DNA from 3 places in the Rhizobium sp. NZLR8 genome. Region 2 is predicted to be linked to each of the others. Evidence: predicted binding sites of a transcription regulator. Region 2 holds the regulator's gene; each other region holds the start of a gene.
The links. Region 2 encodes PhoB, which activates phosphate uptake and scavenging genes when phosphate is short. Its sites were predicted from a motif close to TGTCATNNANCTGTCAT; they were not measured.
Positions count from the first base shown of each region.

Region 1: a site for PhoB is predicted at 4,762-4,778, ahead of HJB89_RS28930 (UDP-2,3-diacylglucosamine diphosphatase). Genes of this name have one in related genera too.
Region 3: a site for PhoB is predicted at 1,295-1,311, ahead of HJB89_RS00485 (DUF1045 domain-containing protein). Genes of this name have one in related genera too.

Region 1 covers NZ_JABDVY010000018.1:115,657-125,577, reverse strand. The annotation lists gene HJB89_RS28945 (efflux RND transporter periplasmic adaptor subunit) at 1-665, shown strand, start outside; gene HJB89_RS28940 (efflux RND transporter permease subunit) at 671-3,823, shown strand; gene HJB89_RS28935 (histidine phosphatase family protein) at 3,917-4,666, opposite strand; gene HJB89_RS28930 (UDP-2,3-diacylglucosamine diphosphatase) at 4,810-5,652, shown strand; gene HJB89_RS28925 (MFS transporter) at 5,850-7,067, shown strand; gene dgcA (N-acetyl-D-Glu racemase DgcA) at 7,019-8,002, opposite strand; gene HJB89_RS28915 (ABC transporter permease) at 8,101-9,270, shown strand; gene HJB89_RS28910 (ABC transporter ATP-binding protein) at 9,272-9,921, shown strand, end outside.
Region 2 covers NZ_JABDVY010000009.1:13,486-23,406, reverse strand. The annotation lists gene HJB89_RS19730 (Hsp33 family molecular chaperone) at 73-1,065, opposite strand; gene argF (ornithine carbamoyltransferase) at 1,154-2,068, opposite strand; gene HJB89_RS19720 (aspartate aminotransferase family protein) at 2,106-3,305, opposite strand; gene HJB89_RS19715 (GcrA family cell cycle regulator) at 3,722-4,255, shown strand; gene phoB (phosphate regulon transcriptional regulator PhoB) at 4,433-5,116, opposite strand; gene phoU (phosphate signaling complex protein PhoU) at 5,249-5,962, opposite strand; gene pstB (phosphate ABC transporter ATP-binding protein PstB) at 6,007-6,822, opposite strand; gene pstA (phosphate ABC transporter permease PstA) at 6,838-8,157, opposite strand; gene pstC (phosphate ABC transporter permease subunit PstC) at 8,154-9,635, opposite strand; gene HJB89_RS19685 (substrate-binding domain-containing protein) at 9,772-9,921, opposite strand, start outside.
Region 3 covers NZ_JABDVY010000001.1:98,421-108,341, reverse strand. The annotation lists gene phnE (phosphonate ABC transporter, permease protein PhnE) at 1-1,259, shown strand, start outside; gene HJB89_RS00485 (DUF1045 domain-containing protein) at 1,404-2,099, shown strand; gene HJB89_RS00480 (alpha-D-ribose 1-methylphosphonate 5-triphosphate diphosphatase) at 2,113-3,252, shown strand; gene phnN (phosphonate metabolism protein/1,5-bisphosphokinase (PRPP-forming) PhnN) at 3,249-3,845, shown strand; gene HJB89_RS00470 (GrpB family protein) at 3,864-4,367, shown strand; gene HJB89_RS00465 (DNA translocase FtsK) at 4,397-6,742, opposite strand; gene polA (DNA polymerase I) at 7,010-9,921, opposite strand, start outside.

The DNA.
Region 1 (9,921 bases), on a different contig from region 2:
ATACCGAAATCCGGGCACCGATCTCAGGCATCATCGGCGCCGCACTGGTGACCGAAGGCGCGTTGGTGACGGCAGATGCCGGCGATGCGCTGGCGATGATCCAGCAGATCGACCCCGTCTATGCCGACTTCACGCAATCCTCCGGCGACTTGCTGGCGCTGAAGCGGGCGGTCGAGAATGGCAACCTCGCCTCGACGGAACAAGGCAAAGCCGACATCAAACTCGTCTTCGACGACGGCACGGTCTACGCCCAGGCCGGAAAACTGCTGTTCCGCAGCGCCAGCGTCGATGCGACGACGGGCCAGGTTACCCTGCGCGGCGAATTCCCCAATCCCAACGGCGATCTGCTGCCGGGTCTTTACGTCAGGGTCCGCATCGAGCAGGCCGTCCGCGAGAAGGCGATCCTCATCCCGCAACGCGCCGTCATCCGTGCGGCCGATGGCAAGGCGCAGGTCTATGTCCTAGAGGACGGAGACGTGGCGCAGCCGCGCGACGTCGAGCTCGGTCAATCCTCCGGCAATGAATGGGTGGTCGAAAGCGGCCTGTCTGCTGGCGAACGCCTGGTCGTCGACGGCGTGCAGAAACTGCAGCCGGGCGCCAAGGTCGCGCCGGAAGCGTGGCGGGATGGCGAAGTCGCGTCCGGCGACGCCAAGAAGCCGGAGTAAGATCAATGGCACGTTTCTTTATCGATCGCCCGATCCTGGCATGGGTCTTTGCGATCTTCATCTCCATCGCCGGCCTGATCGCGCTGCCGTTCCTCCCGGTCGCACAATATCCGAAGGTCGCGCCGCCGCAGCTCAGCATTACTACCAGCTATCCCGGCGCATCGCCGCAGGACATCTATCAGGGCGTCACCCGGCAGATCGAGGAAGAGCTGAACGGGGTCGAGCACCTTGCCTATTTCGAATCGACCTCCGACACCTCGGGCGCGATGACGATCACCGCGACGTTTGCGGCGGGCACCGATATCGACCAGGCCTCCGTCGACGTTCAGAATGCCATCCGCCGCGTCGAGCCGCGGCTGCCGCAATCCGTCAAGGATCAGGGCGTCACAGTCGAGGAGGCGTCGTCCGGCTTCCTGATGTTCATCTCGCTGACCTCGACCGACGGCAAGACCGATGAGGTGGCGCTCGGCGACTATCTCAACCGGAACGTCATCGGCGAGCTACGCCGTCTCGACGGCGTCGGCCGGGCGCAGCTGTTTGCCTCGCAGCGGGCGATGCGCATCTGGATCGATCCCGACAAGATGGTCGGCTTGAACCTCACCGCCTCCGACATCAGCGGGGCGATCTCGGCGCAGAATGCCCAAGTTGCGGCGGGCCAGATCGGCGCCGCACCCAATCCGATCTCGCAAGACCTGACGGCGACGGTACTGGTGAAGGGTCAGCTGACCGACAGCAAGGAATTCGGGAACATCGTGCTGCGCGCCAATGCCGACGGGTCGAACGTCCGGCTGCGCGACGTCGCGCGGATCGAAGAGGGCAGCGAGAGCTACAGCTTCTCCACCCGGCTGAACGGGCAACCGAGCGCTGCCATCGCCATCCAGCTGTCGTCGACGGGCAACGCCGTCAACACGTCCAATCTGGTCAAGGCGAAGATGGAGGAGCTGTCGCGTTTCTTCCCGGCGGGCGTCGAATATTCCGTTCCCTACGACACCAGCCCGTTCGTCTCGGCATCGATCGAGAAGGTGGCGCATACGCTCGCTGAAGCCGTCGCCCTCGTCTTTATCGTCATGCTCGTCTTCCTGCAAAGCTTCCGCTACACCATCATTCCGACGCTCGTCGTGCCGGTCGCGCTGCTCGGGACGCTGGCGGTGATGTTTGCCGCCGGCTTCTCGATCAACGTGTTGACGATGTTTGCGATGGTGCTTGCCATCGGCATCCTCGTCGATGACGCCATCGTCGTGGTCGAGAACGTCGAGCGTCTGATGGCGGTGGAAGGCCTGTCGCCGAAGGAGGCGACCAAAAAGGCGATGCGGCAGATCACCGGCGCAATCCTCGGCATCACGCTGGTGCTCTCCTGCGTCTTCGTGCCGATGGCGTTCTTCCCGGGTTCGACAGGCATCATTTACCGCCAGTTCAGCCTGACCATGGTCGTCTCGATCCTGTTTTCGGCCTTCCTGGCGCTGTCGCTGACGCCGGCGCTCTGCGCGACTTTCCTGAAGCCGATCAAGGGCCATCACGAGAAGAAGGGCATCGCCGGCTGGTTCAACCGAAAGTTCGAACGGCTGACCGGCAGGTACGCCCGCGCCGTCGAGGGACTGGCCAAGCGCTCCTGGCGGGTCATGGCGGTCTATGTCGCGGTCGTCGTCGGTCTCGGCTATCTCTTCGTCAACCTGCCGAGCAGTTTCGTGCCGGACGAGGACCAGGGCTTCCTGATCGTCGACGTGCAGGGGCCGCCCGAGGCGAGCCGTAACCGCACGGTCGCCTCGCTCGAAAGCATCGAGGCGATCTTCAAGAAGGAGCCGGCGGTTGCCAACGTCGTGGCGATCCAGGGCTTCAGCTTTTCGGGGCAGGGGCCGAATGCCGCCCTGGTGTTCGTTACCCTGAAGGACTGGGCCGAGCGTGGCGCGGGCAATTCGGTGCAGGAGATCTCCAACCGCGTCAATATGCAGCTGTTTGCGTTGAAGGATGCGACTTCCTTCGCATTGTCGCCGCCGCCGATCGAAGGCTTCGGCACGACCAACGGCTTCACCTTCCGCCTTCAGGATCGCGGGGCAAAGGGCCAGGCGGCACTGACCGAGGCGGCAGGAATGCTGCTCGGCAAGGCATCTGAGAACCCCATCATCGCCGGTATCCGGCCGGAGGGCATGCCTGATTCGGCTCAGCTGGTGCTCGTCATCGATCGCGAAAAGGCCAATACCTTCGGCGTCGCCTTCGCCGACATCAACAGCACGATCACCGCCAATCTCGGTTCGAGCTACGTCAACGACTTCCCGAATTCCGGCCGCATGCAGCGCGTCATCGTGCAGGCACAGGACAAGAGCAGGCTTCAGGCCGAAGACCTGATGAAACTCAACGTCCGCAATGCGAGCGGCGGCATGGTGCCGCTCTCATCCTTCGCGGTCGCCGAGTGGCAGAAGGGGCCGGCGCAGATCGTCGGTTACAACGGCTATCCCTCTGTTCGCATTTCGGGCGCTCCGGCGCCGGGATATTCATCGGGCGCGGCGATTACCGAAATGGAACGGCTGGCCTCCGAGCTTCCCGACGGCTTCGGCTTCGAATGGACCGGCCAGTCGCTGGAGGAGCTCAAATCGGGATCGCAGGCGCCCTTCCTGTTCGGTCTCAGCATCCTTTTCGTCTTCCTGCTGCTATCGGGGCTATACGAGAGCTGGTCGATCCCGTTGTCGGTGATGCTGGTCGTGCCGCTTGGGGTCATCGGCTGCGTGCTCGCGGTAATGAGCCGCGACATGTCCAACGACATCTACTTCAAGGTCGGCCTGATCGCGATCATCGGTCTGTCGGCGAAGAACGCCATCCTGATCGTCGAATTCGCCAAGGACGGCTTTGCCGAGGGAAAATCGCTGATGGATGCCGCGATCGAAGGCGCTCGGCTGCGCTTCCGGCCGATCATCATGACCTCGCTCGCCTTTACATTGGGCGTGGTGCCGCTGGCAATCGCCACCGGCCCAAGTGCGGCCAGCCAGAATGCGATCGGCACCGGCGTGCTGGGCGGCATGGTCTCGGCGACGGTGCTGGCGATCTTCTTCGTTCCCGTCTTCTTCGTCTTCGTGCTGCGTCTCTTGAGGATGAAGCGGCCGGAGACTGTGAACGAGGAGGCACCGGCCGGGCAGGAACCGGCAACGGTGACGTCGCCGACATAGGGTGACCAGTCACCCGAGGTGAAGGTTCACCCGAGGCGACGAATAACCTGAGGTGAGGAGTTGGCGGGTTGCCTTGTGTAATCCGCCAGAAACCTATCCACCGGGCTTCGGCGTGATCGTCACGTCGGCGCCATAGGCATCGCGCAGTTCACTTTCCTGTCCCGGCTGCCGGTCGGCCGCCTGGTGCAGCAGGGTCGACACGTATCCTTGCGAGCGCGTCCCCTCGATCAACGTGATATCGGCATTTCCAGGATTGTCGGAACGCTCGAACCATTCGACGGGGCGGTGCAGAAAATTCATTTCGACCGCCCGGTTGGTGACGCCATGGCCGACGATCACGACGTTGTGGCTGCTATTTTCAGCGTCGCGCATGACGGTCTGAAGGAAAAGGCGGACACGCTGGGCCACATCCGCCCGGCTCTCGCCATCTGGCGGCCGCGCGTAGAACTTGCCGCTGTTGCTGCGCAGTCTCGCCCATTTTTCGAATTCCTCGGGAAATTTCTGCTTCTGTTCGGCATGGTCATAGATTTCGGTGAACAGACCGAAATCCTGCTCGCGCAGCAGGTAATCCTCCCGGATTTCGCCGACATAGCTTTCCGGCAGGGCTGTAAGCAAGGCATCCTTACTTTGCCGTGTTCTGAGGAATGGCGAGTACCAGATCTGCAGCTTGCGGAAATCCGCGCCCGGCAGTGTCTTCAAATAGGAGGCGATCGCGCCGCCGGCTTCCACCGCCTGGCGGTGACCCCACTCGGTCAGCGGCACATTGTGATCGCCGAATTGCCGATAGGCCTGTTCGTTGAGGTTGCCGAGAGATTCGCCGTGGCGAACGAGAAAGAGACGCATCAGCCATCCCGCATTGTCGGATATGAGTCGCCTTCATCATGAACGCGCTCGATGGAGAGGGCAATATTGCCGGCGCGCAGGGCTTTTCCCCAGTCTGTCATCTTCCTGAAACACGAGTCTGGTTTTGGAAGGCTAGATGAAAGATGGGGCATGAGCGACAGCTCGTGATAGACATGATGGAACCCAGACATTTCCGAACGCTCTTCATTTCCGATGTCCATCTCGGCTCGAAGGCCGCGAAGGCCGATTTCCTTTTGGATTTCCTGCGCCACCACGAGGCCGATACGATCGTGCTCGTCGGCGACATCGTCGACGGCTGGCGCCTGAAGCGCAGCTGGTACTGGCCGCAGGTCTGCAACGATGTCGTCCAGAAGCTGCTGCGCAAGGCCCGCAAGGGCACACGCGTCGTCTATATCCCCGGCAATCACGACGAATTCCTGCGCGACTTCCCGGGAATGCATTTCGGCGGCATCGAGGTCGTCGACCGCATGATGCATGATGGCGCCGACGGCAAAAAATACCTGATTTTGCACGGCGACGAGTTCGATGTGGTCGTCCGCAACGCACGCCTGCTCGCCTATCTCGGCGACTGGGCCTACGATACTGCGATCCGCATCAACATCCTCCTGGCGGCAGTGCGCCGACGCCTCGGCATGCCTTACTGGTCGTTCTCGGCCTGGGCGAAGCTGCAGGTCAAGCATGCCGTCAACTTCATCGGTGAGTTCGAGCGCGTCGTGACAGAGGAAGCCCGCAAAAGCGGCGCCGACGGCGTGATCTGCGGACACATCCATCATGCCATCATCCAGGACATGGACGGCATCCGCTACATCAATACGGGCGATTGGGTGGAAAGCTGCACGGCGGTGGCCGAGCACGACGACGGCACGTTCGAACTGATCACCTGGCGGGCGCTTGCCAGCAGTGTGCCGGCGCTTGCCGCCATCGAAATGCATGACCAGGGCGAGTTCGCCCCGCAGGCCGCGTGATTTGGGGGCGCCTGATTTGAGGGCCGTCTGATTTTTGGGGCCGGCGTATCAGCGCCGCGCGCTCCAGGAGTTTAGCCGTTACCGTCAGGCGACAGGCACTATTTATTTTCTAAAACGTTTCAGTAGGGCTATTTCTCGCAATGGTCGCCTCCAGGGTGGTGTGTTAGGACAACGATCAGTTTCCTTCAGGTCCACCGATGATTCCCGCTCAACATTCCCCGAGTGAGGGAGCGCCTCCGCGCTTCCGGCTGCTCAGCGCGCTTTCCTATTGCGCGCCACTGCTCGTCAACGGCATCGTTCTGCCGTTCTTTCCGATGTGGCTCGCAACCCACAGCTTCAGCGACCACGAGATCGGCGTTATCCTTGCCATACCGATGGTGGTTCGCGTGTTGGTGGCGCCTGTTGTCGCCATGATCGCCGACCGTTTGAAGGAGCGCGCCGACGTGCTGCTCTGGTCGGGCAGCCTGTCGCTGCTGACGGCGATCGCGCTGTTCTGGACGACGACCTTCTGGCCGGTGACGATCGTCTATGCACTGCAGGGCGCCACTTTCGCGCCCTATGTGCCCGTCGTCGAATCGATCGTCATCTCGGGCGTGCGCCGCTGGGGCCTCGATTACGGGTCAATGCGCGTCTGGGGTTCGATTGCCTTCATCGTCTCGACGCTGGTCGGTGGCCAGCTGATCAGCCGGTGGGGCGGCGGGATGGTGCTTGATATCATGGTGTTCGGCTTTGCCATGACCGTGGTCATGGCAATCTTCTGCCCGCGCATCGGGCCGACGCGTCGGCGTGGCCAGCCGATCAACATTCCGGCCGCCACCGGCAGCGGGTTGCGCGAGCCGCACTTGCTGCTGCTGCTGATCGGTGTCGCCATTCAGCAGTCCAGCCATGCGGTGCTCAACGCCTTTTCATCGATCTACTGGCATCATCTCGGCTTTTCCGGCACTGAGGTCGGCCTGCTCTGGAGCGTCGGCGTCGCTTCCGAAGTGACGGTGTTCTTCCTGTCGAAGCGTCTCAACCGGCGCTTCGACGCCTGGACCCTGATCCGCTTCGGCTGCGCGGTCAGCGTCTGCCGCTGGATACTGTTTCCGATGAATACCGGCTTTGCCGGTTTTTTCCTGCTGCAATGTTTCCACGGCTTCACCTATGCCTTCGTGCATACCGGGGTGCAGCGGCGGATCATGGCGACGGTGCAGGAGACGCAGGAATCCTCGGCGCAAGGCGCCTACTTCTTCTATGTCGGCATGGCAATGGCGCTGATGACGCTGGCGTCGGGTTATCTCTATGCCTGGCTCGGCGTCGTCAGCTATTACGTCATGGCGCTCGTCGCGTTCTCCGGTCTCGGCCTCGTCATCTCAGCTTACTACCTTCAGCCCCAAAGCGTGCTTTCAGGCGGAAAGACCAGGGAAGCGGCGTAGCGCAGGCCGGGTTCGCGATCGCGGGCAAGCAGCAGCGGACCGTCGAGATCGACGAAATCGGCATTCTGGGCGAGCAGCACGGCCGGCGCCATGGCAAGCGAGGTGCCGACCATGCAGCCGATCATGATGCTGAAACCGAGCCGTTCTGCCTCGGCCTTCATCGCCAGGGCCTCCGTCAGGCCTCCCGTCTTGTCGAGCTTGATGTTAATCGCGTCATAGCGGTCTGCAAGGCTTGCGAGATCGCCGGTGTGGTGGACACTTTCGTCGGCGCAGACGAGAAGCGGGCGACGGATTTCGGCAAGCAGAGCGTCGCGGCCGGCCGGCAACGGCTGCTCGACGAGAGCCACACCCGCTTGCGCCGCGATGTTGAGATGTCGTTCGAGCACGGCTTCCGGCCAGCCTTCATTGGCGTCAAGGATGATGGCGGCATCGGGTGCGGCCGCGCGGACGGCGCGGATACGGCTTTCATCGTCGCCGGTTCCGACCTTGACCTTGAGCAGCGCGCGGCCTGCATGTTCGCGCGCCTTTGCGGCCATCACCTCCGGCTCGCCGAGCGAGATGGTGTAAGCGGTGGTGAGCGGCTTCAGATCGGCAAGGCCGAGACGGGCCGCCACGCTTTCACCCGTTTGTTTCGCTTCCAGGTCCCAGAGGGCGCAATCGACGGCGTTGCGGGCAGCGCCCGGCGGCATGGCGGACAAGAGGTCGCGGCGGGAGATCCCGGCCTCGATCAGCGGACGCGCCGCCTCGATCTGGGCAAAAACGCTCTCCATGGTCTCACCGTAGCGGCGATAGGGCACGCATTCGCCAAGCCCTTGTACACCGTCTTCGGAGAGCGTGCAGGTAATCACCTCGGCCTCGGTCTTTACGCCGCGCGAGATGGTGAAGGTCCCGGCAATCGGAAATGAATTCATCTGGATATCGAGGGTGCGCGGCATTATTGCTGTCCTGTGAGCATGGAATTCGCACGTTGCTTCTGTATATTGACGCGCCGGGCGGCGAACGATCCGCCGAGTCGGCAATGTCGCCGTGAGCCTTGAAAGACATAGGTATCTTGAACGCCGAGAATCGCAACGTTGCCTCACTTGACGTGGACGACCAGTCCGATGGCTCGGGGCAGCATGTTCGTCTCAGAGGCAGCTGGCGTAGTGCCTATGTGCATTTCGTGCTGCGTGACTTCGAGAAGCTGCTGCACCAGAAGGCCGGTGACCTGACGGTCGATCTTTCCGACATTACGGATATCGATACCGCCGGGATCTGGCTGCTGTGCCGGCTGAAGAAGGAAGAGGAGGCGGCCGGACGGTCGGTCCGCTTCGAAGGCACCAATCAGCATATCGACGAAATGCTGGCGATGTTCTCCGAGGAGTCGGCCAAACCGGAGCCGGAGTTTAAGGAGAAGGTGTCGCTTGCTGGGCGCATCTTCGCGCCGGTCGGCAAGATGGCCTACGACGTCTGGGACAATTTCGCCGCCGCCATGTATATTCTCGGCTCGGCGGTGCGCGGCGCACAGATGAAGTTCGGCCGCGGCAGCGGCGTTTCGCCGGCCTCGATCATCAACCAAATCGACAATATGGGCGTTCGCGCCGTTCCGATCATCCTTCTGATGTCGTTTCTGATCGGGGCGATCATTGCCCAGCAGGGCGCCTTCCAGCTGCGCTACTTCGGTGCCGAGGTCTTCGTCGTCGATCTCGTCGGCATCCTGCAATTGCGCGAAATCGGCGTGCTGTTGACCTCGATCATGATCGCCGGCCGTTCGGGCAGCGCGATCACCGCCGAGATCGGCTCGATGAAGATGCGCGAGGAGATCGACGCGCTGAAGGTGATGGGGCTCAACCCGATCGGCGTACTGATCTTCCCGCGACTGGTGGCGCTGACCATCGCGCTGCCGCTTTTGACGGTGCTGGCAAATTTCGCCTCGCTCGGTGGTGCGGCCGCCGTCGCCTGGGGCTATTCCGGCATCACCTTCGCCAACTTCCTGTCGCGCCTGCACGAGGCGGTGACGCTGTCCACGGTGCTCTCAGGCATGATCAAGGCGCCGTTCATGGCGCTGGTCATCGGCATCGTCGCCGCCGTCGAAGGGCTGAAGGTCGGCGGCAGCGCGGAATCGCTCGGCCAGCATGTGACGGCCGCGGTGGTGAAGGCGATTTTCGTCGTCATCCTGATGGACGGGCTTTTTGCGATGTTCTATGCAGCGATCGACTTCTAGCATGGCGAATCGCGTGGACGAGAAACCAATCGATACGGAAGACAGAAACGAGAGAGACATCGTGCTCTCGGCGCGCGACGTCACCGTCGCCTTCGGCTCCAAGGTGGTGCTCGACAATCTCAACCTCGACATCTATCGCGGCGAAATCCTCGGCTTCGTCGGCGCGTCGGGCACCGGCAAATCGGTGCTGATGCGCACGGTGCTGAGGCTATTGCCGCGCCGCTCCGGCACGATCAAGATCCTCGGCCAGGATTTCGACGAACTCGACGAACCGCAGCGCAACGCGCTCGACATGCGGCTTGGCGTGCTGTTCCAGCAGGGGGCCCTGTTTTCGTCGCTGACGGTCAAGGAAAACATCCAGGTGCCGATGCGCGAATATCTCGACCTGCCGCGCTCGCTGATGGACGAACTGGCGCATCTGAAGATCCGCATGGTCGGGCTCGCAGCCGATGCCGCCGACAAATACCCGTCCGAACTGTCAGGCGGCATGATCAAGCGCGCCGCCCTTGCCCGTGCACTCTCGCTTGATCCTGAACTCGTCTTCCTGGATGAACCGACCTCGGGTCTCGACCCGATCGGCGCCGCCGAATTCGATGAACTGATCGCCAACCTGCGCGATAGTCTGGGACTGACCGTCTATATGGTAACGCA
Region 2 (9,921 bases):
CCGGGGTCGAGACCGGTGGCTCGACCCCGGCAAGGGTTAGGGTGAGGGGCAGATATCAGGGGCCAACCGAGCCTATTCGGCCGGCTGAAGTTCGACCGGCTCGAAGCGATAGGTGGTCGAGCAGAATTCGCAGGTGACAGCGATCTCGCCATCTTCCTGGCTGGCCTCGATCTCCTCGGCAGAGAAGCCCTTCAGCACGCCCTTGATCTTGTCACGCGAACAGCTGCAGCGATCGAAGACGGCGCGCGGTTCGTAGACGCGCACGCCGCGCTCGTGGAACAGGCGGAACAGCAGCCGCTCGGTGCCAACCAGCGGATCGGTGAGTTCATCCGCATCGATGGTCTCGACCAGCGAACGCGCTTCGGCCCAGGAATCGTCCTCGCTATGCGGGCGGCTGCCGGTGTCGCCGTCGCCGCCGTGGAGATCCGGTTGACGCATGCGCTCCGGCGCTTCCGGCAGGAACTGGGCGACAAGGCCACCTGCCCGCCAGCGATGGCGTGGCTGGCCTTCATCGTCGCGATCGAAGAGTTCGGCCGCGGCCAGACGCACGCGCGTCGGGATCTGCTCCGACTGGCGGAAGTAGACGCCGGCAATGTCCTCGAGCGTGGTGCCGTCGAGCGCGACAATACCTTGGTAGGGCTGGCCGAACTTGCCCTGGTCGATGGTGAAGGCAAGCACGCCGTGGCCGAGCAATTGCTCCGGCTCGGTTTCGCCAGCTTCAATGGCCTTGTCGAGCAGCGCCTGGTCGAAACGGGCATAGGCACGGACATTTTCCGGCGTCGAAAAATCGGCAACGAGAAGATCGACCGGGCCGTCGCCCTTGGTCTGCACGGTGAACTTGCCGTCAAACTTCAGCGAGGTGCCGAGCAGCACCGTCAGCACGACGACTTCGGCGAGCAGCCGGGCGACAGGGGCCGGATAATGATGGCGCTCGAGGATCGCGTCGAGCATCGGGCCGAGCTGGACGGCGCGGCCGCGCACATCCAGCCCGTCCACCTGAAAGGGGACGACATGGTCATCGCCGGCGAAATCGAACTGGCCGAGGGCGGCTGCAGCTTCTGCCATGGATTCACTCCTAGTTTTCAAGCGAAAGGACAGGGTGCTCTTCGCTCGCGCGGCCACGCGTTTTTCGCACGCGGCGTCCGATTATGGTTCAGATCGCGCCCAGGCACCAAGCAAGAATCGACTTCTGCGCATGAAGACGGTTTTCCGCTTCATCGAAGACCACGGATTGCGGACCATCGATCACGTCGTCCGTCACTTCCTCACCGCGATGAGCGGGCAGGCAATGCATGAACAATGCATCATTGCCGGCCTTCGCCATCAAGGCCGCGTTGACCTGGTAAGGCTGAAAGACATTGTGACCCCGGGCCCGATGTTCCTGATTCATGGAGACCCAGGTATCGGTCACCACGCAATCGACGCCTTCGACCGCACGGTCGGCATCATGGCAGAGCATGATTTCGGCGCCCTCATTGCGGGCCCAGTTCAGATAGTGATCCTTAGGCTCCGAACCAAGGGGCACGGCCATGTTCATGCGGTAGCCGAAGCGGGCGGCGCCTTCGACCAGCGAATGCAGCACATTGTTGCCGTCACCGGTCCAGGCGATGGTCTTGCCCTTGATCGGGCCGCGATGCTCTTCGAAGGTCATGACATCGGCCATGATCTGGCAGGGATGGGTGTCATCCGTCAGCGCATTGATCACAGGCACGGTCGCATGTTCGGCAAGCTCCACCAGCCGCGAATGTTCGGTTGTGCGGATCATGATCGCATCGACATAACGCGACAGCACCTTGGCGGTATCGCCGATCGTCTCGGCGCGGCCGAGCTGCATTTCGGTGCCGGAGAGAAACAGCGTTTCGCCGCCGAGCTGGCGCATGCCGACGTCGAAGGAGACGCGGGTGCGCGTCGACGGCTTCTCGAAGATCATCGCCAGCATCTTGCCGGCGAGCGGCTTGTCGCCCTTGCCGGCCTTGAAGGCCTGCTTGCGGGCGAGCGCATCGTTCATGATGGTTCTAAGATCGGCTGATGTGACCGCCGAAAGATCGAGGAAATGTTTAGGAGCCATGTTCTTACCTGTGCTGCGCCCGAAGGCGGCAATCTCTTCAAGCTGTCTTCTTGACCTTGGCGGCGCGGATGCTCTCGGCGGCGCGCTCGATGCGGGCAAGGCCCTCGCGGGCTTCCTCGGCGGTGACGACGAGGGGCGGAAGAAGGCGGATGACGTTGTCGCCGGCGGGCACGCCGAGCAGATGCGCCGCCCGGATCGCCTGCAGCAGTTCGGCTGAGGGAACGGCCGCCTTGATGCCGAGCAGAAGCCCCTCGCCTCTGATATCCTCGATCACATCGGGATAACGGTCCTTCAACGAGGCCAGCCCCTGGCGGAAGACAAGCGCTACGTCGCGCACCTGCTGGAGGAAGCCGTCGGCGAGGATGATGTCGAGCACGGCGCTGCCGACAGCCATGGCGAGCGGATTGCCGCCATAGGTCGAGCCGTGGGTGCCGGCCTTCATGCCGGAAGCGGCTTCTGAGGTGGCAAGGCAGGCGCCGAGCGGGAAACCGCCGCCGATGCCTTTGGCGACCGCCATGATGTCGGGTGTGACGCCCGACCATTCATGGGCAAAGAGCCTGCCGGTGCGGCCGACGCCGGTCTGGACCTCGTCGAGGATCAGCAGCAGGCCGTTGTCGTCGCAGAGCCGGCGTAACGCCTTCATGAACTCGGTGGTGGCAGGACGCACACCGCCCTCGCCCTGCACCGGCTCGATGAGGATTGCCGCCGTGGCGTCGGTGATCGCGGCGCTGACCGCTTCGATATCGCCGAAAGCCACCTGATCGAAGCCGGGCGCCTTGGGGCCGAAACCTTCGAGATATTTTTCCTGGCCGCCGGCGGCGATCGTCGCCAGCGTGCGGCCGTGGAAGGCGCCTTCGAAGGTGATGATGTGGAAGCGCTCGGGATGGCCGTTGGAAAACTGGTAGCGGCGCGCCGTCTTGATCGCGCATTCCAGCGCCTCGGCGCCCGAATTGGTGAAGAACACCTTGTCGGCGAAGGTGACGTCCGTCAGGCGTTTCGCCAGGCGCTCCTGGCCGGGGATCTCATAGATGTTGGAGAGGTGCCAGACTTTGTCGGCCTGCTCCTTCAGCGCGCCGACCACATGCGGGTTGCTGTGGCCGACCGAGGTGACGGCGACGCCGGCGCCGAAATCGAGATAACGCTCGCCGCCTTCGGTGATCAGCCACACGCCCTCGCCTCGCTCGAACCGCAGCGGGGCACGAGAGTAGGTGTCATAAAGCGGCGCGGCTTCAGCCATGGCGCGATCTCCTGGTTGCCGGGCAACGACTCCGGCTAAGGAAACCAGGCCCGAAAAATCAAAAATGCCGCCTTGCGGCGGCCAGCGGTACTATTTCCTTTTCGCGCTGCAATGTCAACAAAACTGCGCCCTTAGCGCATGCAGCAAGGTTGTACAGCGGTGTTTTCGACCTTCAACAGGCTTTATTGCAGAAATGACACGCTGGGGCAGCAAGTTGGGGAAAACTCCGAATTCGATTCATCCGGATTCATGCGACTCTTGTCACGGAGTCACGCTCACACTAGGTTAAAGTTCAATTACTAGACTGCATGCGGCGGAACTAGTCACCAAAATTGATCAAGCGTTTCTTGTTTCGGAGCTTCCGAGGCAACGGTGAGGGATTCTGCCATCACCAACGCAGAAGGTGGAGACAGGGCATGAACTGGACAGACGAGCGGGTCGAGAAACTCAAGAAGCTTTGGGCCGAAGGACTGAGCGCCAGCCAGATCGCGGCGCAACTTGGCGGTGTCAGCAGAAACGCTGTAATCGGCAAGGTGCACCGCCTGAGCCTTCCGGGCCGCGCCAAGGCCGGCGGCACGGCCGCCACGGCCCGAACGCCGAAACGCAATACATCGGCGCCGCGCGCGCCGAACTTCGCCTCTCGGATCACCACCCGCACCGTTACCCGCCAGCAGGGCGCAACGATGCTGAAGGAAGAGATCGAGATCGAAACGGTCGAGGAAATGGAATACGTGCCGAAAGGCAACGTGGTCGTGCCGATCTCCCGCCGCCTCGGCCTGACGGAACTGACCGAACGCACTTGCAAGTGGCCGGTCGGCGATCCGCTGAAGGATGACTTCCACTTCTGCGGCTGCGAGTCCCCCGACAATTCACCCTATTGCGGCTATCACCAGAAACTCGCCTACCAGCCCGTCAACGAACGCCGCCGGGCGGCAGCGCGGGCGAGCTGAACGGGTGACATTGTCGACATGCAAAAACGGGCTGGAAGGCCCGTTTTTTTATGTGAGAACGTTGGGTGTGGCTGCCCCTCATCCGCCTGCCGGCACCGACCGGGGTCGAGACGAGTGGCTCGACCCCGGTCGGGTTAGGGTGAGGGGCAGAGCTTGCTCGACTTTATCGGAAACCCCTCAGGCTTCCATCGAATAGCCGGCGCCGCGGACGGTGCGGATGACGTCTTGCATGTTGGAGAAGTTCAGCGCCTTGCGCAGGCGGCCGACATGGACGTCGACGGTGCGTTCGTCGACATAGATATCGTGGCCCCAGACGCCGTCGAGAAGCTGCGAGCGGGAGAAGACCCGGCTCGGCGACGACATCAGGAATTCCAGCAGGCGGAATTCGGTGGGGCCGAGGCGGACTTCGCGGCTTTTGCGATGGACGCGATGGGTTTCGCGGTCGAGTTCGATATCGCCGCATTTCAGCACCGTCGACAGCACCTCGGGACGGGCGCGGCGTAGCATCGCCTTGACGCGGGCAACGAGCTCCGGGGTCGAGAACGGCTTGACGACGTAATCGTCGGCCCCGGTCGACAGTCCGCGGACGCGCTCGCTCTCTTCGCCGCGCGCCGTCAGCATGATGATCGGCAGACGTTCGGTTTCCGGCCGCATGCGCAGGCGCCGGCAGAGTTCGATGCCGGAGACGCCGGGCAGCATCCAATCGAGGATGAGCAGGTCGGGCGTGCGCTCCTGAAGCCTGATTTCGGCTTCGTCGCCACGAAGGATAGTATCGACCTCGAAGCCTTCCGCTTCGAGATTGTAGCGAAGAAGCACGCTCAAGGCTTCCTCGTCTTCAACAACTGCAACTCTCGGGATCATGCCTGTCGGTCTCCTCGCGCATGTTCCTTAAACCGGGGTGATTTAAGCAATGCATCCTGCGCAAATTCAGAAAGGTGGCTGCGACCTCTTTGCGCGCCCGGATGGGCGCGCACGCAACGGCTAGTATGGGCTTTATTCCGTGACCGCGCCGACGGTGTTGGCGCTGTCGTCTTTCGGACGGTCACCTTCCGGCTGTGCGCCGGTCGCCATGTAGTAGATCGTCTCGGCGATGTTGGTGGCGTGGTCGCCGATGCGCTCGATGTTCTTGGCGCAGAAGAGCAGATGCGTGCAGCTGGTGATGTTGCGCGGATCTTCCATCATGTAGGTCAGCAGCTCGCGGAACAGCGAGGTGTACATCGCGTCGATCTCGTTGTCGCGTTCACGGATCGCATTGGCCTTGTCGGCGGAGCGCGTCGTGTAGACGTCGAGCACTTCCTTGAGCTGGACGAGCGCCAGCTCGGACAGATGCTCGAGACCGCGGGCGAGCTTGCGCGGAACGCCGGTGCTCTGCACGGCGATGACGCGCTTGGCGGTGTTCTTGCCGAGGTCGCCGACGCGTTCGAGATCGGCGGCGATGCGGATCGAACCCATGATTTCGCGCAGGTCCGAGGCCATCGGTTGACGGCGGGCGATGGTAACGATCGCCTTGTCGCCGATTTCTCGCTCGGCGTGATCGAGGATCACATCGTCGGAGATGACCTTCTGCGCCAGCGCGGTATCGCCGTTGACGAGCGCCCGGACGGCCTCGCTGACCATCTGCTCGGCCAGGCCGCCCATTTCGGAAATCCGCCTGGACAGGAACTTCAGATCATCATCATAGGCAGAAAAAATATGTGTCGATGCCATGGGGCTTTATCCTCGAATAACGGGAAGGCTTGGTGTCGCCAAAATCAACCGAAGCGACCCATGATGTAGTCCTGGGTGCGCGGATCGTCGGGATTGGTGAACATCTTGTCGGTGTCGTTCTCCTCGACGAGATTGCCGAGGTGGAACATGGCGGTGCGCTGCGAGACGCGCGCGGCCTGCTGCATGGAGTGGGTGACGATGACGATCGTGTAGTTCTCGCGCAGTTCGTGGATCAGTTCCTCGACCTTGGCGGTGGCGATCGGGTCGAGCGCCGAGCAGGGCTCGTCCATCAGGATGACTTCAGGGCTGACGGCGACGGCGCGGGCAATGCAGAGGCGCTGCTGCTGACCGCCGGACAGGCCGGTGCCGGATTCATGCACGCGGTCCTTGACCTCGTTCCAGAGGCCGGCACGCTGCAGGCTGGTCTCGACGATCTGGTCGAGATCGGCCTTCGACTTGGCAAGGCCATGGATGCGCGGGCCGTAGGAGACGTTTTCATAGATCGTCTTCGGGAACGGGTTCGGCTTCTGGAAGACCATGCCGACGCGGGCGCGAAGTTCGACGACGTCGATATCGGGATCATAGATATCGTCGGTATCAAGCGTGATCTTGCCGGTGACCCGGCAGCCGTCGATCGTGTCGTTCATGCGGTTTAGGCTCCGCAGGAAGGTCGACTTGCCGCAGCCGGACGGGCCGATCAGCGCGGTTACGGTGTTTTCGCGGATGTTCAGGTTCACATCGAAAAGCGCGCGCTTCTCGCCATAGTAAACCGAGACATCCTTGCCGATCATCTTATAAGGGACGTTGCTCATCTTCTGATCCAGCGCTTTTTCAACTGCAGCTTCCGTCAACATGTTCATGATGTGTAACTCCGTTTACCAGCGGCGCTCGAAGCGACGACGCAAGAGGATGGCGCCCATGTTCATGACGATCAGGAACAGGAGCAGGACGATGATGGCACCCGAAGTCCGCTCGACGAAGGCACGTTCGGCCTCGTTGGCCCACATATAGACCTGCACGGGCAGAGCCGTCGAGGGATCGAGCGGCGTCGTCGGCGCGTTGGCGACGAAGGCGACCATGCCGATCAGCAGCAGCGGCGCGGTTTCGCCGAGCGCATGCGCCAGGCCGATGATCGTGCCGGTGAGGATGCCGGGCATGGCGAGCGGCAGAACATGGTGGAACACCATCTGCATCTTCGAGGCGCCGAGGCCGAGGGCTGCAGCGCGGATCGACGGCGGCACGGCGCGCAGTGCGGCGCGCGTCGCAATGATGATCGTCGGCAGGGTCATCAACGTCAGCACCAGGCCGCCAACCAGCGAAGCCGAACGCGGCAGGCCGACGAAGTTGATGAAGACGGAAAGGCCGAGCAGACCGTAGACGATCGAGGGCACGGCGGCGAGGTTGTTGATGTTGACCTCGATCAGATCGGTCAGCTTGTTCTTCGGCGCAAACTCCTCGAGATAGATCGAGGCGGCAACGCCGATCGGCAGAGCGAGCACCAGCACGATCAGCATCAGGTAGAGCGAGCCGATGAGGGCGACGCCAAGGCCTGCGGCCTCCGGACGGCTGGAATTGCCGTTGACGAAGAGGCCGGTGTTGAACTGCTTGTGGAGAGCGCCGCTCGCCTTCAGCTCGTTCATCCAGCCAACCTGCTTGTCGTTGACCTTGCGGTTCTTCTCATCGACCGACAGGTCGATCTGGCCCTTGTTGGCGCTGTCGACATTGGCGTCGGCGAGCACGGTGACATTGACCGTCTTGCCGATGATCGACGGGTCGGCGACGACCATGTCGCGCAGTTGGACCGGCGCACCCTTGGAGAGCATGGCGGATGCATCGCGCACGTCGGGACGGCTTGCGGCATTGACGTTCAGCTGCTTGACGATCGCGTCGCGCAGGAGAACCGGGTAGTTGGCGGCGATCAGCACCGAAGCATCGGTCGCACGCTTATTGCTGGGGTCGATCGTCTTCTCGGAAAATTCGATCGGCAGGGTGATCGCCGTCTGCTGAAAGGCGGTGTAGCCTTTGCCGATCACCGTCCACAGCAGGATGAACAGGAAGATGAGGCCGAAGGAGATGGCGGCGATGCCATAGGCCTGGAACCGGCGTTCGGCGGCGTAGCGGCGCTTGATGCCGATATCGCGGCGCGTGGGCGCCTTGGAAACGGTTATCCCGGCGGGAGAAACAATATCCGTCATTCGTACTGCTCCCGGTATTTGCGCACGATGTAGAGCGCGTAGATATTGAGGCAAAGCGTGATGCAGAACAGCGTGATGCCAAGGGCGAAGGCAACCAGCGTCTGCGGCGAGGTGAACTCGAGGTCGCCGGTGAGCTGATTGACGATCTTGACGGTCACCGTCGTCATCGGCTCGAAGGGGTTGATCTGGATGCGGGCGGCGACACCGGCGGCCAGCACAACGATCATAGTTTCACCGATGGCGCGCGAGGCGGTCATCAGCAAGGCGCCGACGATGCCGGGAAGGGCTGCGGGCAAGACCACTTTCTTGATGGTTTCGGAGCGTGTGGCGCCAAGACCGAGCGAACCGTCACGCAGCGTCCGCGGCACGGCGGTGATGATATCGTCCGACAGCGAGGAGACGTAGGGGATCAGCATGATGCCCATGACGATGCCGGCGGTCAGAACGCTCTGCGCCTGAATGAAGTTGGTGTAGTTGCCGGAGAGCAGGCCGCTGATCTGAGCCGAGAAATCGCGCAGGAACGGGCCGACGGTGACGAGCGCAAAGAAGCCGTAAACGATCGTCGGAATGCCGGCGAGCACTTCGAGCAGCGGCTTAGCGATCCCGCGCAGCTTCGGCGAGGCGTATTCGGCCATGTAGATCGCGGCAAACAGGCCGACCGGTACGGCAACCAGCATGGCGACCATGCCGATATAGAGCGTGCCGAGCAGCAGCGGGATAAGGCCGAACTGACCGAAGGACGAGCTGCCGGCGCCGGCAAAACGCGGGTCCCAGACGGTGCCGAAGAAGAAATCGGCGGCGGGAACGGCGGCAAAGAAGCGGGCGGCTTCCGACAGCATCGAGAATACGATGCCGATCGTCGTCAGGATAGCAATCGAAGAGGCGAGTAGCAGGCCCCAGAGCATGAAACGCTCAACCCGATTGCGGGCGCGGAAGCGCGGGGCGATGGCGCGCAGCGCATAGAAGGCGCCGGCAATGGCCAGAATAAAGACCACCGCCGTCATGGCGAGGCGGCTCGTCATGCTCATGGCATTGAGCTTTTTGGCGGCGTCGAGCATGTAAGGCAGCGGCTGGCCGGCAAGCGGCACACCCTTTTCGCTGAGCTTGGCCTGGAGTGCCGCCGGATCGCTGGCGACCGCTGCGGTTTCATCCGAGGTCAGCATCGTCAGGCCGCGGGCGACCGTCGCCACCATGGAATAACCAAGATCCTGCTCGACGGCGGCTTGAGCCTTGACATCGGCGGGGAAGTGGCTGCGAACCGAGGACTGGATGATGCCGGGGCTGACCGAGAGCCAGACGCAGAGCGCGAGGAGAGCAGGGAGAACCGCCCAGATCGCCGCATAGGCGCCGTAATAGACCGGCCGTGAATGCAATGCGGAGGACCGGCCCCCGGCAAGTGCCGTGGCCCGACTGCGCGCGACCAGATAGGCGGCGGCACCGATCACCACAAGGCACAGAAGTATGACGGATGTGCTCATTCGTTACGTCCCCAGGCCATAGCCCCAAAAAGCCCAATCATGCGGAATGAATTCAACCCTGCAGCGGAAATGTCGGCGCGCCAGGGTTTAAGGCAATGCCGGCGCGGGCCTTTAGAGCACCGCGCCGGCAAAGTCATTACATAGCCTTACCGGCTTCGACTTCCTTGCGGATCGCGTCACGCTCGGCATCCGGAGCGGCAACCAGGCCGTATTCGACGAGCGGGCTATCGGGGCCGATCATCTGGTCGGATACGAAGAAGTTGACGTATTCCTTCAGGCCCGGAAC
Region 3 (9,921 bases), on a different contig from region 2:
GCGGGCTGATGATCCTGATCGCGACGCTGCTCTATAGCCTCTATGCCGTCTGGTTCTTCGACCTGCCCAAGCTTTTCGCCGAAGCCCATTGGGAGCGCGTCGGCATCTATCTCAGCCAATGGGTGAGCTACGACGTTCAGCCGGAATTCCGCATCGGGGATGACGGTTCGATCGACATCCACTATCCACGCTTCTCGCCGCTCGGCGACAATCCGCATGCGGACTGGCTGGTCAACAATCCCGATGGCAGCATCACGGTTTCGATCAGCGGCACCAGCCGCACCGTCACCGTCTCGAAGAGCGAGACGACCGTCACCGCGCATGGCATCAGCGTTCCCGTCGAGGTTTCGAGCGGTGCGCCGAAAGTTGTCGGGCCGGTGCCCGGCTGGATGACCGTCTATGACGACAATGTGCTCGCCGATCTCGGCTTTGCCGGCGACGTCAGCATTTCCGTCGACCGGGTGAAGATCCGCAAGCGTTTCATCGGCTGGGCGAATTTCATCTTCGACACGCAATCGTCCTTCTTCGACAAGCCGGTCGGCGAGGTCGTCAGTCTCATCGTTTCCGGCCCGCGCATCAAGCCCGACCAGTCCAACCTGGCGCTCGCCTTCGACGACATTTGGAACAACAGCGAATGGCAGCACGGCGATGTCTGGACCAAGCTTTTCCAGACGATCGTCATGGCATTCCTCGGAACGCTGCTCGGCTCGCTCACAGCCTTCCCGCTGGCCTTCCTGGCGGCGCGCAACATCACGCCGAACCGGCTGCTCAATCAGATCCTGAAGCGCTTTTTCGATTTCCTGCGCTCGGTCGACATGCTGATCTGGGCGCTGTTCCTGACGCGCGCCTTCGGGCCTGGCCCGCTTGCCGGCAGCGGCGCGATCTTCCTCACCGAGACCGGCACGCTCGGCAAGCTCTATTCCGAAGGGCTGGAGAATATCGACAACAAGCCACGGGAAGGCATCAAATCGACCGGCGCTCAGACCGTGCTCGTCCATCGTTACGGCATTATGCCGCAGATCGTTCCCGTCATCGTCAGCCAGACGCTCTACCAATGGGAATCGAACGTGCGCGGCGCGACCATCATCGGCGCCGTCGGCGCGGGCGGCATCGGCCTCAAATTGTGGGAGGCCATGCGCACCAACGCCAACTGGGAAAACGTCGCCTACATGGTCATCCTGATCCTGATCGTCGTGTTCATTTTCGACGCCGCCTCGAACGCGCTGCGCCACCGGCTGATGGGCACGAAAACCCACTGATATATCCGCTCCAAAGGCCGTGGCGGCGCTGCCGCCATCATCATTCTGTCACGGAAATCTTTTAGCCGGGAGCCTGCTTGCGGTTCGCCGCCAAATCACTGCACATTGCGCTCCCCCGTTTCGATGATCCTCAGGATAAAAGCCTTGCGCTATGCTCTCTATTTCTCGCCGCCGAAGGACGATCCCCTGACCGGCGAGGCGTCGCTCTGGCTCGGCCGCGATGCGTTCACCGGCGAGACCTATTCTGCGTCAGAACATGAGAGACTGGGTGCGGCGGAGCAGTTCGAGCTGACCGCGGATCCTCGCCGCTACGGCTTTCACGCGACGATCAAGGCACCGTTTTCGCTCGCCGCCTCGGTCACCGAGAAGGATCTCATGGCCGTTGCCGAGGATTTTGCCGCGCGCACTGAAGCTTTCGAGATTCCTGAACTCGTGCTGGGCCAGCTCGGTCGTTTTTTTGCCCTCGTTCCCGGTTCTCTTCATCAACCTCTTCAGGATTTCGCCGCGAAGGTGGTAAGGTCCTTCGAACCGTTCCGCGCAACGCTTTCCGAGGCCGATATGGAGCGGCGCAACCCGGAGAAGCTCAGCGACAGCCAGCGCACCCATCTGCAGCGCTGGGGTTATCCTTATGTGATGGAGGATTTCGGCTTCCACATGACACTCACCGGCCAGGTGCCCGAGACACGCGCCGCAGTGATGAAAGCGATCCTGACCGAGCGTTTTGCCGATTTCACCGGTCGGCCGCTTACGATTTCGGGCCTTGCCGTCTTCACCGAAGAAACGCGCGGCGCCCCGTTTAAAGTTCATTCCTGGCTGCCGCTTGCCGGCGCCAAAAGCTGAAAGACCAGACGAGATGAGCAAAGAGACCGTGTTTTCCAACGCCCGCATCGTTCTTGAGGATGACATCCTCTCCGGATCGATTCTCATTCGCGACGGCAAGATCGCCGACATTTCCGAAGGCAACTCGGTAGCCGGCGAAGATTTCGAGGGCGACTACGTCATTCCCGGCCTCGTCGAGCTGCATACCGATCATCTTGAAGGCCATTATCAGCCGCGTCCCGGCATTCGCTGGAACAAGACCGCCGCAATCCAGGCGCATGATGCCCAGATCGTCACTTCAGGCATCACCACGGTGTTCGACTGCCTGCGCATGGGCGCGGACGAGGACGGCGGCTTCGAACATGGCGAGATGCGCGAGATGGCCGACGCCATCCAGTCGGCGGAGAAGGAAGGCCGGCTGCGCGCCGAGCACCTGATCCACCTGCGCTGCGAGGTCTCGGCCGACAATGTGCTCGAACATTTCGCCGATTTCGAAAACGATCGGCATGTGCGGCTGGTCTCGCTGATGGATCATGCGCCCGGCCAGCGTCAATTCCAGACGATGGATCAATATATCTTCTACTATCAGAAGAAGCGCGGCCTGAGCGACGAGGTCTTCGCGCGTTTCGTCGCTAAGCGCCAGGCGGAATCGGCGCGCAACTCGACGCCGCATCGCAACGCCATCGCCAAGGTCTGCGCCGAACGCGGCATCACCGTGGCAAGCCACGACGACGCGACGCTCTCCCATGTCGGCGAGGCGATCGACAACGGCGTGCGGCTTGCCGAATTCCCGACCAGCTTCGACGCAGCCCGCGCCTCGCACGGTCACGGCATGAGCGTGCTGATGGGCGCGCCGAACATCGTGCGCGGCAAATCCCATTCCGGCAATATCGCTGCCCGCGACCTTGCCGAGATGGGCGTGCTCGACGTGCTTTCCTCCGATTACGTGCCGCTCAGCCTGCTGCATGCACCCTTCATCCTCGCCGATGAAGTCGAGAGCATTGCCCTGCCGAAGGCGATCGCCATGGTGACGTCGACGCCCGCCCGCACCGTCAGCCTCGACGATCGCGGCCGGATCGCCACCGGACTGCGCGCCGATCTCGTCCGCGTCCACCGTTCGCATGGCGTGCCGGTGACACGCTCCGTCTGGCGCCAGGGACGCCGTGTCGCATGAGCCCTTACGAACCCCATCCAGGAGCCGGAGCCGAGCGCGGCATCATGGTCGTCGTCGTCGGGCCGAGCGGCGCCGGCAAGGACACGCTGATGAACCTCGCCGCGCGGCATTTCGCCGGCCGCGCCGACGTACATTTCACCCGCCGCGTCATCACCCGCCACCGCGACGCCGGCGGCGAAGACCATCTTTCCGTCTCCCTCGAAGGGTTTGCCGCGATGGAGCAGTCGGGCTCCTTCGCCGTCTGGTGGGAGGCGCATGGCTTGAAATATGGTATTCCGGCCGAGGTCTCGGTGGCATTGTCGCGCGGGCATGTCGTTGTCGCCAACGGCTCGCGCTCGGCGCTTCACCGTTTCCAGGCGGCTTTCCCGCGGCTCAAGGTGATCAACGTCACCGCTCGCCCGGAAGTGCTCGCGAGCCGGCTGGAGGCGCGCGGGCGCGAGACGCATGAGGATATCATGGCGCGGCTTGCCCGCGGGCCGCTGACGGTGCGCGGCGACTACGACGTGGCGGAGCTCGACAATAGCGGCTCGCTCGAAGAGGCCAAGCAGAAGATGGTCACGATCCTCGACGGGCTGCTCGCCGAGATTCACTGACCGAGATCGGAAGGAAGCATGCGCGCCATCAAAGTGGTCGACTACGATCCCTCCTGGCCGCTGCTGTTTGCCCAAATCAGTAGTGAAGTCTCTATTTTGCTCAGTGATTCCGTGCTGTCCATCGATCATATCGGCAGTACGTCTGTGCCTGGTCTGGCGGCCAAGCCGAAGATCGACCTCGATATCGTCGTGATCTCAGACGCCGTTCTGCCGACGGCGATCGAAGCGGTGCGCTCTGCCGATTTCGTCTTCCACGGCGACGCTGGAGAGAACCGGTGGGCCTTCACCCGAGATCATGACGGCTACGGGTTCAGGCTATGTGTCTGCGGACCCGATCATCGCGGACACCAGGAGCGCATCCTGTTTCGCGACTATCTCGTGGATCACCCTGAGAGAGCTGCAGCCTATGCCGACCTGAAACGTCGGCTGGCTGCGGAGGCAGACGGAAATTGGGACTTTTATACCGGCGGAAAGACCGAGTTCGTCAGCGAGACGGTGCGGTTGGCAGTCTCAAGAATGTGAACGGAGTGCGTGGCGCACTCCGCGCCTGATTAGTCGCCGTCACCCCGCCCGGAAACGATCTCGCGCTTGCCGACATGGTTGGCCGGGCCGACCAGACCTTCCTTCTCCATGCGCTCCACCAATGAGGCGGCTCTGTTATAGCCGATGCCGAGGCGGCGCTGGATGTAGGAGGTCGAGCACTTCTTGTCGCGCAGGACGACCTTCACCGCCTGTTCGTATAGCTCGTTGCCATCCTCGGAGGCCATGGCGCTCTTGTCGAAGACGGCGCCGGCTTCTTCCTCTTCCGTTTCTTCCTCTTCGTCGGCGGTGACGGTGTCGAGATATTCGGGGCGGCCCTGGGTTTTCAGATGGGCAACGACCTTTTCAACCTCGACGTCAGAGACGAAGGGACCGTGGACGCGGGAAATCCGGCCGCCGCCCTGCATATGCAGCATGTCGCCCTGGCCGAGGAGCTGCTCGGCGCCCTGTTCACCGAGGATGGTGCGGCTGTCGATTTTCGAGGTCACCTGGAAGGAGATGCGGGTCGGGAAGTTCGCCTTGATCGTACCGGTGATGACGTCGACCGATGGGCGCTGCGTCGCCATGATCAGATGGATGCCGGCGGCGCGGGCCATCTGGGCGAGGCGCTGGATCGCACCTTCGATCTCCTTGCCGGCGACCATCATCAGGTCGGCCATTTCATCGACGATGACGACGATATAGGGCATCGGCGTCAGGTCGAGCGCCTGGCTTTCCTCGATCGGGACGCCGGTGCCCTTGTCGAAGCCGACCTGGACCATGACATGGATCGTCTCGCCCTTGTCGCGGGCCTGCGCCACGCGCTCGTTATATCCGTCGATATTGCGGACGCCGAGGCGCGACATCTTGCGATAACGCTCCTCCATTTCGCGCACGGCCCATTTCATCGCCATCACCGCCTTCTTCGGATCGGTGACGACAGGCGTCAGAAGATGCGGGATGCCGTCATAGACGGAAAGTTCGAGCATCTTCGGGTCGACCATGATCAGCCGGCACTGTTCCGGCGTCAGGCGGTAGAGCAGCGACAGGATCATCGTGTTGATGGCGACCGACTTGCCGGAGCCGGTAGTGCCGGCGACGAGCAAATGCGGCATCTTGGCGAGTTCGGCAATAACCGGCTCGCCGCCGATGGTCTTGCCGAGACCGAGCGCCAGCTTGTAGCCGCTCTTCTCGAAATCCTGGCTTTCGATCATCTCGCGGAAATAGACGGTTTCACGAGTGACGTTCGGCAATTCGATGCCGATGACGTTGCGGCCGGGGACGACGGCGACACGGGCCGAGAGCGCCGACATCGAGCGGGCGATATCGTCGGCAAGACCGATGACGCGCGACGATTTCACGCCCGGCGCCGGCTCGAATTCATAAAGCGTGACGACTGGGCCGGGGCGGACATGGATGATTTCACCCTTGATGCCGAAGTCCTCGAGTACACTTTCCAGAAGCCCGGCATTCTGCTCCAGCGTCTCCTGCGACATGATCTCGCCGAGGCGTTCCGGCGGTTCCTGCAGGAGGGCACGCGGCGGAAACTCATAGCCGGATGCGTCGATCTTTTCGGGTCTTGTCACACGACGCGGCGAGGGCAGGACCGCGGCGACGGGCGGCGTAGAACGGGGTGTCGGCGCAGCCTCAGGCGCCAACGCGACTTGAGGAGCTGGCGCAATCTGAGGGGCTGGCGCAGCCTGGGGGGAAGGTACGACCGGTGCCTCGACAGGAATGCGCCGGAGCCGTTCCAGGGATATTGCGGCCGGAGGGCGGACGGCGAGCTTTGCGGAGACCGCGGCGGGCGGCTGAACCGGGCGGGAGGCGACGGGCGCGGGGGCCGGCCGGCCGGGGCGCCATTCCATGATGCGGAACAGCGACGTGATCGATTCGGGCGCAGTCTCGACCTTCGGGAACGAGATCAAGGCAGGCGCGCGAACCGGCTCACCTTCTTCGAAGGCCATGACTTCCCAGAAGGCGAAATCCGAAATGGAAGAAAGCTCGGCACTGGCGCGGAAGGCAGGCGCGGCGGGCCCTTCGGGCAAGGGTGACGGTTGCAGTTCGATCACGTGCGGTGCTGCGGAAAGTTCGTAGGGCTCCGGCAGATAGGCATCGAACGGCACGTCGACGGCGACCGGCTCGATGCGTATCGCCTGCTGTCCAATCTGCGAATCATCCCGAACAAGCTCATTCGGCGCCCGCCGCTTGCTGATCAGCGTTTCCGGCGTGCGGGTGAAACGGACATTCGGCGCGAGAGAAAAATTGCTCTGCCAGATCGGTGCCGCCGGCTTTTCTCCGGGATTTATCTCCGGAAGCTCGGTTTCAATCTCGCTGGAAAAGTCCCCGGCGTCCGTCAAATTGGTTCTGGGAAAACGCATGCGTCCGCTACTCACTCATGCCTAACAAATTACGACCCTACCGGGATAGAAAAGGAAGGTTAATAAGTTCCTTCCCGCCGTATCGTTCTGATACGGCTCCCGTCGCTAAATCGCTGCGATTTCAGTGAGTTGAGTTAAGCGGAAAAATCTTTGCCAATTTTGTGAGGACCCGAAGTGCGGCGCATCGACTCTGATGATGCGGAGCCTATCAGGCCCTCGTTTTCTGCATGTCGTTTACCCAAGATGCACACATTTGGGCGACATGGATCAATGCGCCTCGTCCCAATTGCTGGCAGCGCGCGCATCGACCCTCAGCGGCACGCGCATTTCGAGCGCCGGCATGGTGGCGTTTTCCATGACCGAGACGATGATCGGCATCGCCTTTTCGACATCCTCGTCCTCGACTTCGAAGATGAGTTCGTCATGCACCTGCAGCAGCATGCGGACGCGATCGCCAAGGCCGACTTCAGCCAGCGCCGGCTCCATCTTGATCATCGCCCGGCGAATGACGTCGGCAGCCGAGCCCTGGATCGGCGCGTTGATCGCCGCACGCTCGTTGAAGGCGCGTACCGACGGGTTGGAAGAGCGGATTTCGGGATAGTTGATTCGCCGCCCGAAGATCGTCTCGACATAACCCTTGTCGCGCGCCATGGCCTTTCGGCTTTCCATATAGTCGCGGATGCCCGGGAAACGCTCGAAATACTTCTTGATGTAGTCGCCGGCTTCCGAACGCTCTATCGATAGCTGATTGGCGAGGCCGAAGGCCGAGATGCCGTAGATGATGCCGAAATTGATCGCCTTGGCGCGGCGACGCACCTCGCCCGGCATGCCCTCGACCGGCACACCGAACATTTCCGACGCGGTCATCGCGTGAATGTCGACGCCATCCTCGAAGGCCTTGGTCAGCTGCGGGATCTCGGCCACATGGGCAAGCACGCGCAATTCGATCTGGCTGTAGTCGGCAGAAATCAGCTTGTGGCCAAGTGTCGAGATGAAGGCGGTGCGGATCTTGCGGCCTTCGGCGGTGCGCACCGGAATGTTCTGCAGGTTCGGCTCGGAGGAGGACAGGCGTCCCGTCGTCGTCGATGCCAGCGAATAGGAGGTGTGGACCCGTTTGGTTTCTGCGTGGACATAGCCCGGGAGCGCGTCGGTATAAGTGGACTTCAGCTTGGTGACCTGGCGCCAGTCGACGATTTTGCGCGGCAGCTCGAAACCGGCGGCGGCCAAATCCTCGAGCACCTGCGCGGAGGTGGACCATTGCCCGGTTTTGGTCTTGCTGCCGCCGGCAAGGCCCATCTTGCCGAACAGGATGTCGCCCAGCTGCTTCGGCGAGCCGATATTGAAGCGCTCGCCGGCCAGCACATAGATCTCGTCTTCCAGCCTGGCGGCGCCCTGGGCCAGCTCGCCGGACAGGCGCGACAGGATCTGCCGGTCGACGGTGATGCCGCGCGCTTCCATGCGCGCCAGCACCGGCAGCAGCGGCCGCTCCAGCCGTTCATAAACGCTGGTCAGTCCTGCCGCCGCCAGCCGTGGCTTCAGCACCAGCCAGAGGCGCAGCGTCACGTCGGCATCCTCGGCCGCATAATGGGTGGCGCGATCGATATCGACGAGATCGAAGGTGACATTCGCTTTGCCGCTGCCGGCCACGTCCTTGTAGGGGATCGGGGTATGACCGAGGAATTTTTCCGAGAGCGGGTCCATGCCATGGGCGCCGGTGCCGGCGTCGAGCACGTAGGAGATCAACATCGTGTCGTCGAAACTCCTGGTCTCGATGCCGTAGCGCTTCAACAGCAGATAGTCGTATTTCAGGTTCTGCGCGACCTTGAGAACCGCCCCGTCCTCCAGCAATGCCTTCAGCCGCGGCAAGGCATCGCGCATGGCGACCTGGTTTTCGACAAGGCCGCCGCCGAGCAGATCGCCGACGCCGTTCTTGTGGGTGAGCGGCACATAGGCGGCGCGGATCTTGGTGCCGGTGGGATCGGCCACATTGTCGGCGATCGCCAGCGAAAAGCCGACAAGCTCGGCCTGCATCGCATCGAGCGAGGTGGTCTCGGTATCGAAAGCAACGAGGCCGGTATCGCGCGCATCGACGATCCACCGGTCGAGCGTCGCCAGATCGCGGATCGTCACATAGGCCGAATGATCGAAGGGCAGCGTCGCAAAGGCGTCGGCGCGCGCCTTGGCAAGATCGGCGGGTGAGAAGGCGCCTTCGACGGCGGTCTTTGCCTTCGCACGGGCTGGCACCGGCACCGATTCGCCGGAAACCTCGGGGATGCCGCCGGCAACGGGGGCCGGCTCGGCCGCATCGAGATCGGGGCCGTGGGCAGCCTTACCCCATTCGACGTTGACGATCGCCGGTTCGATGGCGTTCGCATCGCAATCGCAGACTTCGGCGACGCGGCGCGTCAGCGTCGTGAATTCCATGGTCTTGAGGAAGCCTATCAGCTTCGGGCCGTTCTGCGGCTCCAGCACCAGCGCGTCGAGATCGAGATCGAGCGGCACATCGGTGCGCAGCCGCACGAGGTCGCGCGAGAGCCTCGCCATATCGATATTGGCGAGGATCGTCTCGCGGCGCTTGACCTGCTTGATCTCGGTGGCGCGTTCGAGCAGCGTGTCGAGATCGCCGTATTCCTCAAGAAGCTGGGCGGCGGTTTTCGGGCCGATGCCGGGAATTCCGGGAACATTGTCGACGGAATCACCGGTCATCGCCTGCAGATCGATCATCTTTTCTGGCGGCACGCCCCATTTCTCGATGACGTCAGGAATGCCGATCTGCTTGTCCTTCATGCTGTCATACATATGGACATTGGGACTGACGAGCTGCATCAGGTCCTTGTCGGAGGAGACGATGGTGACATCGGCGCCGGATGCCTCAGCCTGGCGGGCGTAAGTGGCGATGATATCGTCGGCCTCAAAACCTTCGGTCTCGATGCAGGGCAGGTTGAAGGCGCGGGTGGCTTGGCGGATCAGGCCAAATTGCGGGATGAGCTCCTCCGGCGGGGCGGACCGGTTCGCCTTATATGCGTCGTAAAGATCCTTGCGAAACGTCTTGGCGGAATAATCGAAGATGACTGCAAGGTGTGTCGGCGTCACGCCGACATCGGTATTGCGCGCATCCCTCAACAACTTCCACAGCATGTTGCAGAAACCGGAAACGGCGCCGATCGGCAGGCCATCGG